3 regions of the Halomonas sp. MES3-P3E genome follow, and region 2 is predicted to be linked to each of the others. Evidence: predicted binding sites of a transcription regulator. Region 2 holds the regulator's gene; each other region holds the start of a gene.
The links. Region 2 encodes PhoB, which activates phosphate uptake and scavenging genes when phosphate is short. Its sites were predicted from a motif close to TGTCATANNNNTGTCANA; they were not measured.

Region 1 (4,292 bases), on a different contig from region 2:
GGTGGCGAAGCGGATGCCAGCTTAGTCACGCAGCTGCTAGACGGCGCTGAGCTGCTCAAGCTCTCCCAGGAAGAGCTCGACTACTTGCGTGCCGACCACCCTGCGGAGTCGTGGCTTTCAGAGCGGCTAGCGGCAGGGGTAAAAGTTATCTTAATCACCGACGGCCCCAACGATGTCGTACTCAAAGGCGTCGGTATCGACCAGCGCATCACACCACCCAAGGTTGAAGCAGTCGATACCACCGCGGGTGGCGACGCTTTCATTGGCGGGCTGCTGGCGGAACTCTCGGCCCACGGCATCAATGAGAACTGGCACAACGATGCCGACTTTCTTCGTCGCGCAGTGGATACCGCCTGCCACTGCGGTGCCCACGCGGTCACTCGGCCAGGTGCCTACGCAGCGCTGCCAACGTATAGGGATATCGAGGCGATCCGGAACACTTAACACTGGCCAGTAAGGTTGGCTTGTTTGATCAGCGAGTTTGGTGACCGCCAGAGCGGTCACCAATGTTAGTTGGGCATGTCAATTACTGTGATTTGAATACTATTGCATCGCTGCGAAGTTTTCAGCTGCGGCTTCTAGCACCGCCCTTGCCGATTCTGCATCGTCAAATCCAAGCCCTTCCATCCCGCCATCAGGCCCTTTGTAATTGGCAAACCATAGATCAATGATCTGACTGACACCTGGGTACTCGCTATCCAACTGCGCCATGCTTTCAATGTGTGCAAAAGGTGAATCCTGGGTGAGAACGGCAATTAGCTTGTCATCTTGCTCGCCGCCATCCAGCATTTTCAGTACACCGATCACGTTCACGTCGACAATTTCACCACGAGGAACGGCTTGACCCAAAACGATCACGTCGAGCGGATCCCCATCACCGCCCAACTCTTTTGGCAGAGCCGTGCCTGGAATAGCGCCATAATTACCGGGATACCCCAGATAACTCACCACGCGCGGCTCACCGTCTTTATATTCCCAATAAACCGCTTTGGGATCATCTTTACTGACTTCCCATTTCGCCGATGTACCCGTTGGTATTTCAACAATAGCCCTTACCGAGCCATCTGCATTGATGGCATCCATAGTCATCAAGTCGTCATCACCTACAATTGTGAACTCATCTGCTGCGTTCATGTTTTGGGCAATGGGCGTAGTGTCAGAAAACGCCAATCCGCCTAGCACCTCAGCCTGAGCAGCAGACGCTAAAGCCGTCATACACGCGACACCTGTGAGTAATAGTTTTTTCCGCATCATGTTCTCCATTGGTTATTGAGATACGTTAGCGAGGAGAAATGACGGAGTAATGACAGTCTGAAGTTGGCATTTCTTACTTTTCAAAATTGGATGCTACGCCACGGCATCCCCACGAGTCGTTAGTCACTGGCCCACATCTGTTGCAAACCGGTGTGGGCTTTTTTGATTGGGTAAGGCGTCACCGGCTATCTAAAGACTCTTATGGCATGACTTGTTTAAATGTCAGACATTTACTAGACTAAGATTCATCCAATAAAAAATAAGAGATAAACATGACGCTGGACGCTCTACCGCCCCACCAGGGGGGCGCTGAACAGTTAGCGCGCCTACTCGCCCAGGCGCTGCTGACAGGCCATTGGCAGCCGGGTGCTACCTTCCCCCGCGAGCTTGATATCAGCAAACACTTTGCGGTGAGCCGCAATCAGGTGCGCAATGCGCTAACCAGCCTCTCCGCGGCAGGGCTACTGGAACGTACGGCGGGTAGGGGCACGCTGGTGCGAGAAATGGGCGACTGGCACCTGCTTGACCCGCTGATGAGCGAGTGGATGACCGGCCTGGTCAATCTTGACCCTCAGCTGGTACGGGCTATTTACGCCTTTCGTTTTTCTGCCGAACCAGTAGTCGCCGGGCTCGCCGCCCAGGCCGCTGAAGCTGAAGACCTCGAACGCTTGGAGCGCGCCTTTGCGGGTATGGAAAACACCGCAGGCAGCGTTGATGCGCGCGATGAGCATGCGGAATACGACGTTGCCTTTCACGATGCCACCTATCGCGCTAGTCACAATTTAGTCTGGCGACAAATGGGGCATTTACTGCGCCCATCTATCATGGCGTTGATTCATGGCTCTCAACACCGTACTGACACCTTGGACGACAGCCTCGCCCGCCATCGTCAAGTACTTGACGCTATTCGCCATCGCGATGCCAGCGCTGCAGAAACCGCCGCCAGAGAAGTGCTGCGCCGCACCGCCATTGACCTTGGCATTGTTAGCTAACATTACTCACTAAATATTTCCTATCCAAAAGGATGACCGGACATGAAAATTACCAAGCTCAAGACCTGGCAAGTTCCTCCGCGCTGGCTGTTTCTCAAAATCGAGACTGACGAAGGCTGCTACGGTTGGGGCGAGCCGGTGATTGAAGGCCGCGCCGCAACCGTTGAAGCCGCCGTGCACGAGCTTTCCGACTACCTAATCGGCCAGGACCCGCACCGAATCGAACACCTCTGGAACATCATGTATCGCGCCGGATTCTACCGCGGTGGCCCTATTCTGATGAGTGCGATTGCCGGTATTGACCAGGCGCTATGGGACCTTAAAGGTCGCGACCTGGGTGTGCCCGTTCACCAGCTGTTAGGCGGTGCCGTGCGCGACAAAATGCGTATGTACGCATGGACCGGCGGCGATCGACCAAGCGACGTGGGCGCTGGCGCCAAAGCGCTGGTCGAAAAAGGCTTTACGGCTTTCAAAATGAACGGCACCCCCGAGATGCAGATCGTCGACTCCCATCGCAAGATTGATGAAGCAGTAGCACGAGTCGCGGAAGCGCGAAACGCCGTGGGCCCGGATGTTGGCATTGGGATCGACTTTCATGGCCGTGTGCATCGGCCAATGGCCAAAGCACTGCTGCGCGAGCTGGAGCCTTTTCACCCGATGTTCGTGGAAGAGCCGGTCGCCCCGGAGCACTTGCCTTGCCTGAAGGATATTGCCGGTGGCCTGGGTTACCCGCTAGCCACCGGGGAACGGCTGCACACCCGCTTTCAGTTCCGCGACCTACTGGCCGACGGCATGATCGACATTATTCAGCCCGACATTTCCCACTGCGGCGGGATCAGCGAGGGGCTAAAGATCAACGCCCTGGCATCGGCCTACGATGTCGCCCTGGCACCCCATTGCCCGCTCGGTCCGTTAACGCTGGCCGCATCGCTACAGCTGGATGCAGTCAGCCACAACGCCTTTATTCAAGAGCAGAGCATGGGCATCCACTACAACCAGGGCAACGACGTTCTCGACTACTTGGTCGATAAATCGCCGCTCGCCATTGAAGACGGTTTCTGCGCCATTCCCCAAGGCCCAGGGCTTGGCGTCGAGATCAACGAAGAGTTCGTTGAGGAGCGCGCCAAAGTGGGGCACCGCTGGCGTAACCCGGTTTGGACGCATGAAGACGGTTCAATTGCGGAGTGGTAAGCCATGGAATCAAGCGCGATGCGTGAAACGACTGAAATAGCATATCAGTTGGCCTGGATTGCCGTGGACTGGGGCTCTAGCAACCTGCGCGCCTGGGGTCTGGATCAACACGACCAGGTAATTGCCCAAGCCAGCAGCGACAAGGGCATGCTATCGCTTAAAGCCGATGAGTATGCAGCCGAGCTGCTACGGTTAGTGGGTGATTGGCTGCCTGCCTCCGGCCAGACGGATGTGATGGTTTGTGGGATGGCGGGCGCCCGTCAGGGCTGGCTGGAAGCCGCCTACCTGCCCGTGCCAACGCGGCTCGATCAACTCAGCCAGGGTGCGGTGACGCCAACGCTTACGGGCAGCCAGCTGCACGTTTATCTGCTGCCTGGTTTAAGCCAAACCCGCAGCGCGACAAAACACTTTGACGTGATGCGCGGCGAAGAGACCCAGCTGGCGGGTCTGGTCGCCGATACGCCTGACTTTTCAGGCCTCGCTTGTCTGCCCGGCACGCACGCCAAATGGGCTACCCTGGAAGCAGGCGCCGTCACCCAGTTCACTACCTATCTGACAGGTGAGCTTTATCAGCTCTTGGCACGCCAATCGGTTTTGCAGCACTCCATCGGCAGTGATGACTTGAATGATGCGGCCTGTCGTGACGCCTTTGTGACAGCGGTCAGCGAAAGCTATGAAGCGCCCGAAACCTTTAGCAGCCGTCTGTTCGGCCTGCGTGCGCAAGATTTACTCGATGGTCGACTACCTATCGGCAAAATGCGAGGGGCCATACTGGCGGCCAGGCTCTCCGGGCTCGCTATCGGCCTTGAACTCGCTGGCGCCTGCCGTGAGCCGTCAAGCCAAGCGCCCATCACG
Region 2 (4,292 bases):
GCCAGCGTTTGGAAGGGTTAGGTGAGCGCTCGTTAGGCAGTTGGTTATTTCGTCAGCCAGGTTTAATTCGCGGGCCGCTTGAGGCCACCTCCCATCCCCCCTTATTTGCTTGTATGAACGGTATCGAAAGTGACTGTACCTGGGGCCGACGCTCGGTGTTTTATCACGGCGGGCTGTCGTTATTGGTGCAGGAGTATTTTTTGCGTGCGATGGCGGATGACCTTGATCTGCCATCGCGCTAGGCTAGCGCCTGCATCTTATTTTTCGTGAGGTAAGCATGGATCGTTCACTGTTGCGGCCGAAGGGATGGGCTCGCGTGGCAGATTTTATACAGCTGATGCGTTTGGATCGACCCATTGGCACGTGGCTGTTGATGTGGCCGACGCTTTGGGCGCTGTGGATTGCCGCTGAAGGGGTACCCGGCCGTGATGTACTGCTGATTTTTGTGGCCGGTGTTTACGTCATGCGCGCGGCTGGCTGCGTGGTGAACGATTATGCAGATCGCCATTTCGATGGCCATGTGAAACGCACTAAGCATCGCCCGCTCGCCACAGGTCGAATCAGCGAAACCGAGGCTCAATTGCTGTTTATTGGTTTGGTGGCCGCAGCGTTTATTCTGGTGCTACTGACTAATTGGTTTACGGTGCTGCTCTCGTTGGGCGGGGTATTTCTGGCAGTTATTTACCCGTTCATGAAGCGTTATACCCACTTTCCCCAGGTGGTGCTGGGGGCGGCATTCTCATGGGCAATTCCAATGGCCTTTGGCGCCGTGCTGGGCCATGTGCCGTTGGAAGCGTGGCTGCTTTTCTGTGCAAACGTGCTATGGACGGTGGCGTACGACACGCAATACGCCATGGTCGATCGCGACGATGATTTAAAAATTGGCATTAAATCGACAGCCGTGCTGTTTGGCGACGCGGATCGCCTGATAATCGGCCTACTCCAGGTAGCTACCCTGGGGTTACTGGCATGGGTAGGCTGGCGGGTCGGGTTAGGTGGGTTCTTTTGGCTAGGGCTCGCTGCAATGGCGGCAACTTTCCTGCATCAGCAGCGCTTAATTCGTTATCAGGAGCGGGATCCCTGTTTCCAGGCGTTTCTGAATAATCACTGGTCGGGGCTGCTGATTTTTGCTGGTATTGCGCTAAGTTGGTGGCCTGCGGCGGGTTAGTAACTGCCATTGTCATGTAACTGTCATCAAGTCATGGTGTTATCGTCACTGACATGTCATTGAACTGTTTTCTTTGAACTGTTTTCTTTGAACTGGCTTTTTTGCACACCGTGAGGCTCTGGTATGACCGCCAAAACCGTTCTGATTGTCGATGATGAATCGTCGATTCGCGAGATGATCGCGGTAGCGCTGGAAATGGCTGACTACCGTGTGCTCGAAGCAGATAACGCCCAGGATGCTCATGCCATGGTGGTTGACCACCAACCTGATTTATTGCTGCTTGACTGGATGATGCCTGGCACCAGCGGTATTGAACTGGCTAGGCGGTTGAAGCGCGAAGAAGCCACCGCCGAGATCCCCATTATTATGCTCACCGCTAAAGGCGAAGAGGATAATAAGATCCAAGGGCTTGAAGCCGGTGCCGATGACTATATCACCAAGCCCTTTTCGCCCCGCGAATTGGTGGCACGGTTAAAAGCAGTGCTGCGCCGCGCGACGCCGCGTGGCGTTGAAGATCCGATTGAGATTAATGGCCTGCTGCTTGATCCGGTAAGTCACCGGGTAAGCGCACACGGCAAAGCGTTGGAAATGGGGCCGACCGAGTATCGTCTTCTGCAGTTTTTTATGACCCATCAAGAGCGCGCTTACACACGTAGCCAACTGCTTGACCAAGTATGGGGTGGTAATGTGTATGTCGAAGAGCGTACGGTCGATGTGCATATTCGACGCTTACGAAAAGCGCTGGGCGATGTGCATCAAAACCTGATTCAAACGGTTCGGGGTACCGGATACCGTTTCTCTGCACGGGTGTAAATGTGCGCCTATGGAGCCGTGAACTGTGGCGTCTAGCGTGGCTGGCCACACTGGGTACTTGCTTAGGCTGGTTATTGGGCTCAGCAGGGCTAGGGCTTGCGGCAGGGCTTGCAGTATGTCTGTTTTATCACTTGCGGCAGCTACGCAAACTTTATTTATGGCTAACCCTACATCCTCACGATGAGCCGCCTGCCGCTCACGGTATGTGGGGTGAATTGTTTGATCGTTTATACCGCTATCAGAAAAGCCAGCGTATAACGCAAAGTCGGCTGCGCGCTACCTTGGCCCGTATTCAAGAGTCGTCTGAAGCGATGCGCGACAGTGTGGTCATGCTCGACCGCCACGGTGATCTGGAGTGGTGGAACAGCGCTGCAACGAACATGCTGGGGCTACAAACTGCCCATGATCGTGGTCAGCACATTACCAACCTACTGCGTGAGCCAAGCTTCATCCGCTACTTTAACGCGCGAGAGTATGGCGAGCCGCTAACGCTGACATCGCCGATTGACGAGCGTCGAATCCTGCAGTATCAAATTACCCTGTACGGCGACGATGAACGGCTGGTAATGGCTCGGGATATCACGCGCTTGCACCGCCTGGAACAGATGCGGCGCGACTTTGTTGCCAACGTCTCTCACGAGCTGCGCACGCCGCTAACCGTCCTTTCCGGCTATCTGGAAACCTACAGCGATATTGCTGACCAGTTGCCTCCGCGTTTGGGTAAAAGCATCAACCAGATGCAGGAACAGACGCAGCGAATGCAAAATCTGGTCAATGATCTATTGCTGCTCTCCCGGTTGGAAATCGACCAGGGTGGGAAAGATCACCATCCGCTGTCGCTAGGGCCTTTGCTACAAAGCATTTGTGATGATGCGCTGGCGCTGTCGAATCAGCGCCATACCATTACTGTCGCGCTTGAAAGCGATGCACGCCTGCTGGGTAGTGAACAGGAAATTCGTAGCGCCATCTCTAACCTCGCCTTCAATGCCGTTCGCTATACGCCAGCAGGTAGCCACATCACCTTACGTTGGAAATCTAGCGCGACTGGCGGCGGCTGTATTGATGTGGAAGACAATGGTGAAGGCATCGATCCCGTCCATATTCCCCGACTAACCGAACGTTTTTACCGTGTCGATAAAGGCCGTAGCACCGCAACTGGCGGCACTGGCTTAGGCTTGGCGATCGTTAAGCACGTACTATTACGCCACGATGCGCAATTACAGATTGAATCCCACCCGGGTAAAGGGGCGCTTTTTCGCTGCTCATTTCCCGCTTCACGTCTTGTATAGGTCTCATTAAGCGACCTCTCACACAATACCTGTAAAAGTGTGCAATATTGGCATGTAAAATTGGTAAGAGTTTACTCATGTGCCATTTTTATACAGTTTTTAGGCCTGGTATTCCGATGTTAACAGAGTGCTTTATCTTGATTTTTTTTATTAAGCTGTTGATTTCATGTGTTTTAATTTTTTTGTTGAGTTTTTGGCATGCTAGCTGCAATATTAAAAACAGGTAAGGACGTATTGATAGGTTAGATAAACATTGTACTGACGATATGACGAAGAGTTTGTATCTGTAAAAAGGATCGGTAAAAAATAGCAGTAGCGGACTAATCATTAATTATCTTTTTAGATATCAAAGAATGCCCTTTCAACGGATGAAAGGTAGATTGACAGGATGTTACAAAGGCAAGGATGCTTTTTAGGTTCAAGGATGAATCGTTAGGAAATCAAACGTTAGTCAGGGTTAATTCCAAGGTTGGAGTCCCGCACAAGGAGTGGAAGCTAACGTTAGTTATTACCTATAGCCTATTCTGATATCGGGCCTCGCTAGTCGGGGCCTAATTTTTTTGCTGCCTGCTTTTTTGTAAGCTTATAATACTTACTTCTACATTGTTTTATTTTTACTCCTCCATCTCTTTTTGTATTTATGTAATGGGCTATTCTCTCCATTCATCCATGAGTGGTCTAGGATTCGATCGCCCTAATGTTATGGCAGAGTCCCATCGTACTAGTGCTCAAGCAGAATATACCGCTAAATATTTAACGCATAACGTAGGCGATTGAAACGTTTGGTAACAAAAGTTTGCAATTATGTTGAAATATATTACGATAGAGGTGTGACACGCAGAAGCGTGTCACACCGATAGGGATGCAGGTCGATTCAAGGAATGAATCAAACGACAATCAAAACGCTGGTCAGGGTTAAATTCCAAGGCTGGAATCCCGCAAAAGGAAAGGAAGCTAGCGTTAGTTATTGTCCAGATATTGTGTCCTTAGACCCCCATTATGCGGGGTCTAATTTTTTATAG
Region 3 (4,292 bases), on a different contig from region 2:
ATTTCTTCATCATCAATGCTAATGAAAGCGTCTTGTATCTCCTGCTTGAGTTCCGGGTTCAAGTTGGAACGCATCGCCCAGGGGTACTGCGGATACTCCCCACTGTGACCCAACACCCTAACCTTGCTGCGATCTATCAGGCCGCGGTCCATCACATGTTCAAAGATTACTTCCGATAGTCCCCCAGCATCTGCATTACCATTGGCAACGTTCACCGCCACGGCATCATGGGAGCCAACGAAATGGGCTTCATAGTCCTCTCCTGCTTCCAAACCAGCCGATTCAAGCAACACGGTTTTGGGAATCAGGTGGCTTGAAGTGGAGGCTCGGTCGCCATAAGCCATCTTCATGCCCTCGATATCGGCATAGGACTCAATGCCGGAATCGACATTGGCAATGATGATGGAGCGGTAGGTGGGCTTGCCATCCACAATCATGGCCGCAAAGGGCTCGATCTCGCTTTTGCTTTTTGCCATCACATAGGAGAGGGGCCCGAAGTAGGCGAGGTCGATGCGACCAAAGCGCATAGCTTCGATCATGGAGGAATAATCTGTAGTGACGATTAGCTCAATTTCTTTGCCAAGCGTGCTTTCAAGATAGTCTTTCAATGGCTGGTTGCGTTTGATCAGTTCGGAGGCATTTTCATCGGGGAGTAGCGCGACTTTTAACAGATCCGGATTTGGATCAGCGTCCGCCGCCATGGCTGGCATCACAATTCCAATCATAAGACAGATGGCGAAGAAAAAGCTGAATAGCGGTTTCATTGGGCAATCTCCAGTTTTATCGGGGAAGGATGTGTAGATGAAAGGTTGGGTTCAGGGGTGTCAGCGGCTTCGGACGCAGTCCCTTTCGCACCGTGGTAGATCTCATTAAGGTGGCATTGCTTTAGCTGGGAGGGGGCCGCATCGAAAACGATCTGGGCATTCGCTAAACCGATAATGCGGTCAGCGAACCGCTGGGCGTATTCCAGCTGGTGCAGTGAAATAATGGCGGTAATACCATCTTCACGGCATATGTCTCGCAGTAACGTTAGCACTCGCTCAGACGTGGCTGGGTCAAGGCTGGCCACTGGCTCGTCCGCCAAGATCATGGCGGGCTGCTGCGCCAAGGCACGAGCAATACCCACGCGCTGCTGCTGCCCTCCGGAAAGCTGATCGACCCTGGTAAGCGCCTTCTCAGCCAGGCCTACGCGATCCAGGCAGTGCAGGGCAAGCTCCTGTTCCTGCCTGGGTAGCGGAAACAAACTGCGCCAGGTGCTGTGGTAAGCAAGCCGACCCGTCAGCACATTCTGGAGCGCAGTGTGGCGTTCAATGAGCTGATGGTGCTGGAAAACCATGGCGGTTTTGCACCGATGGCGGCGTACCGTAGTAATGGTTTCGAGCGCACCTAGTTCGGCCGAGATCACTTTGCCGGTGCTGGGCCGCACCAAGTGGTTGAGGGAGCGCAGTAACGTAGATTTACCTGCACCGGAAAGACCGAGTAGAACCGTAAACTCGCCTTTGTGGAAATCAACGGTGGTGGGTCGAAGTGCGAGAACATTCCCAGGATATGTCACCCCCATTTTCTCGATGCGGAGCATTAAGTCAGAGGATTGAACAGGCTCCATTGGATCACCTTCTGCAATGTATAAGCTCACTTTATTGTGACTTACAATGCAACGTTAGCGCTCCTAGGTGACAAAGCTGTGTCATGCAGATGATAAGTTAATGACCATCAAAGGGGTGGGTAGCATGTAATGACATAAGAAATTGGCGATTTATAAATTTAAAAAAATTAAACTTTTATTTGCGCGTGCCGATAATGCATCAACGTTACTCGTAATATGCGCTTTTACCTGAGCGCATGCGGTTACTGAGATTGCTTCCACCTACCCAATGCAGCGCGCTGCGGGCTTTCACGAGACCTTCCCATGCTACTTCTAAATCGAAGCGTTAAACTGCGGCTAGCCGTAAGTTTAGGCGCGTGCATCCTGATGTTAATCGTCGTCGGTATTATCGGTCTTTCCAGTCTCAGCAAAACCAACGATGCCCTCAATAGGACTTATGAGGGGAACGTGCTCACCTTGGGTAGTCTTATTAAGGTCAACCAAGCACTGCTCGGCAACCGGGTAAAAGTGACGGCCGAACAGCGTGATCGGAATCCAGCATCTGCCATCACGACGCAACAAGAGGTCGCGGAGAACGACGCTATTATCGACGCCGCCTGGAGTGATTACTTCCCTGAGCGTGTTTCTGATGATCAGGAGCGTGCGATAGCCGAAGAGTTCATTGTGTCTCTCGCCAGTTTGCGCGCTGGTATCGACGAGATTAACGCGGCAATGATCGGCAATGATTATGATGCCGCAAGAGAGATTGCCACCACCACGCTACGTGCTGAATACCCTAAAGTGCTCACAGCGATTCAGGGCCTCATCGACCGTAACAGCACGCAAGCCGCCGCCAATAACCAGCAGTCAGCAAGCGACTATGTTTGGACGCGCAACTTCGTTATCGGCGTTATGGTGGCGGCAATCATCTTCGGCATCCTGCTCTCAATGTGGTTGATTCGCGGCATCATGACGCCGCTGGGCAAGGCGCAAGCACTCGCCAATGCCATGGCTGAAGGCAGGCTCGATAACAACGTCGACGCTTCAGCCAAGGACGAGTTTGGCGTGATGCTCAGGGCGTTAAAGAGCATGGAAACCAAGTTCTCGCAGGTGGTCATGTCCGTTCGTAATAACGCCGAGTCCGTGAATGTCGCCGCCGATGAAATCGTGCTAGGCACCGACGATCTCAGCCGCCGTACTCAGGAGCAGGCCTCAAATATCGAAGAGACCGCGGCCTCGATGGACGAAATCACCTCGACCGTGCGTCAGAATGCAGACAACGCTTCCGAAGCAGACAAGCTCGTGCACGAAGTCAGCCAGCAAGCCAACGCCGGGGGCGAGATCGCAGGTCAAGCCGTCAAAGCGATGGAAGGTATCAATGCCTCAAGCCGCAAGATTGCCGGTATCGTCGGCTTGATCGATGAAATCGCCTTCCAGACGAATCTGCTGGCGCTGAACGCTTCAGTGGAAGCCGCCCGCGCGGGCGAGCAAGGGCGTGGCTTTGCGGTGGTGGCCAACGAAGTACGTAACCTGGCAGGGCGCAGTGCTGATGCCGCGAAAGACATCAAGAAACTCGTCGAGGACAGTATCGGCCAAGTCGATACCGGCTCGAACCTGGTCAACCAAGCAGGCAAGTCGCTTGAAGGTATCGTTCATGGCGTTAAGCGTGTTTCGGTGTTGATGGGTGAGATTGCCACCGCCAGCCGAGAGCAGGCCCAAGGCATTGATCAGGTCAATACCGCTGTCTCGCAAATGGACAGTGTCACCCAGCAGAACGCGAGTTTGGTGGAAGAGTCCAGCGCGGCAGGGCGTTCACTGCAAAGCCAAGCAGAGTCGTTGTTGAACGAGGTGTCGTTCTTTAGAGGAGCGACCACCGGCCAAAACCAACGCGCGCTACCTGCTACGCCAAATCCGCGTGAGAGCCAGCCTCGAGCCACTAAAAGCTTGCCGACTCATGTGATTGGTGGCAAGCAAGACACCGAGAAATGGACCTCCTTCTAACCGCTAGCCGTTATGAAAAGCGCCCTCAGGGCGCTTTTTTTATGAGCAATCAGCTAACGTTCTAACTAGCAGGAGAGGTAAGCGGCAGCCATACATGCTCAAACCCGATCGAAAACGCCACGGCGACCAATAGCCCGGCCATTAGCCCATTAAAGCGCCTCACAACGGCTGGGTTTTTAATCCGCTGGCCGACCAAACTGCCCATCACTACGTAACTGCCAGGTGCGCCCGCGGCTAGCATGGCAAGCCCGAACGCCCACATCACTAGGCTAAACCCATGAATGCCAGCGGCAGGAAATTGCAGTGTAGTAATCGGCAGGGTGGCGACAATGGCTTTGGGGTTCAGTAACTGCATGACTAACCCATCGCGATAACTAACCAGCCGAGGGGCGTTAGTGGGCGTGCTGAAATCGGCGTTGGAGCGGGCAATTTTGCAGGCCAGATAAATGATATAACTACACCCCAGGGCGCTTACGACCACCAGTGCGTCATCATTGATCCAGGCAGCGCCCGCCCAGCCTAACACCAATAAATACGCCAGCATCGCCGTGCCCACGCCAAGGCAAAATCCCACCGACTGTCTGGCCTGGCCATTGATGCCCACGTTCAGGCCGAGCAGATTCACAGGCCCAGGGGTATACATGACGCCCAGGGCATAGGCGATGATTGCTAACATGGTAAAACCTCTATGCGTGGTGGGACTAGC

Region 1: CXF87_RS00405 (inorganic diphosphatase) is a predicted target of PhoB. The motif match lies at 1,292-1,309, and genes of this name have one in related genera.
Region 3: phnC (phosphonate ABC transporter ATP-binding protein) is a predicted target of PhoB. The motif match lies at 1,673-1,690, and genes of this name have one in related genera.

Annotation. Positions count from the first base shown of each region.
Region 1 is NZ_PJBT01000001.1:82,907-87,198, forward strand. Features, by position in the region: gene CXF87_RS00400 (carbohydrate kinase family protein) at 1-444, shown strand, start outside; gene CXF87_RS00405 (inorganic diphosphatase) at 544-1,215, opposite strand; gene CXF87_RS00410 (FadR/GntR family transcriptional regulator) at 1,527-2,246, shown strand; gene dgoD (galactonate dehydratase) at 2,289-3,437, shown strand; gene CXF87_RS00420 (2-dehydro-3-deoxygalactonokinase) at 3,441-4,292, shown strand, end outside.
Region 2 is NZ_PJBT01000182.1:148,443-152,734, reverse strand. Features, by position in the region: gene CXF87_RS13330 (chorismate--pyruvate lyase family protein) at 1-242, shown strand, start outside; gene ubiA (4-hydroxybenzoate octaprenyltransferase) at 278-1,168, shown strand; gene phoB (phosphate regulon transcriptional regulator PhoB) at 1,292-1,981, shown strand; gene phoR (phosphate regulon sensor histidine kinase PhoR) at 1,984-3,270, shown strand.
Region 3 is NZ_PJBT01000022.1:13,795-18,086, reverse strand. Features, by position in the region: gene phnD (phosphate/phosphite/phosphonate ABC transporter substrate-binding protein) at 1-764, opposite strand, end outside; gene phnC (phosphonate ABC transporter ATP-binding protein) at 761-1,606, opposite strand; gene CXF87_RS08350 (methyl-accepting chemotaxis protein) at 1,910-3,586, shown strand; gene CXF87_RS08345 (LysE family translocator) at 3,648-4,262, opposite strand; gene CXF87_RS08340 (AraC family transcriptional regulator) at 4,288-4,292, opposite strand, start outside.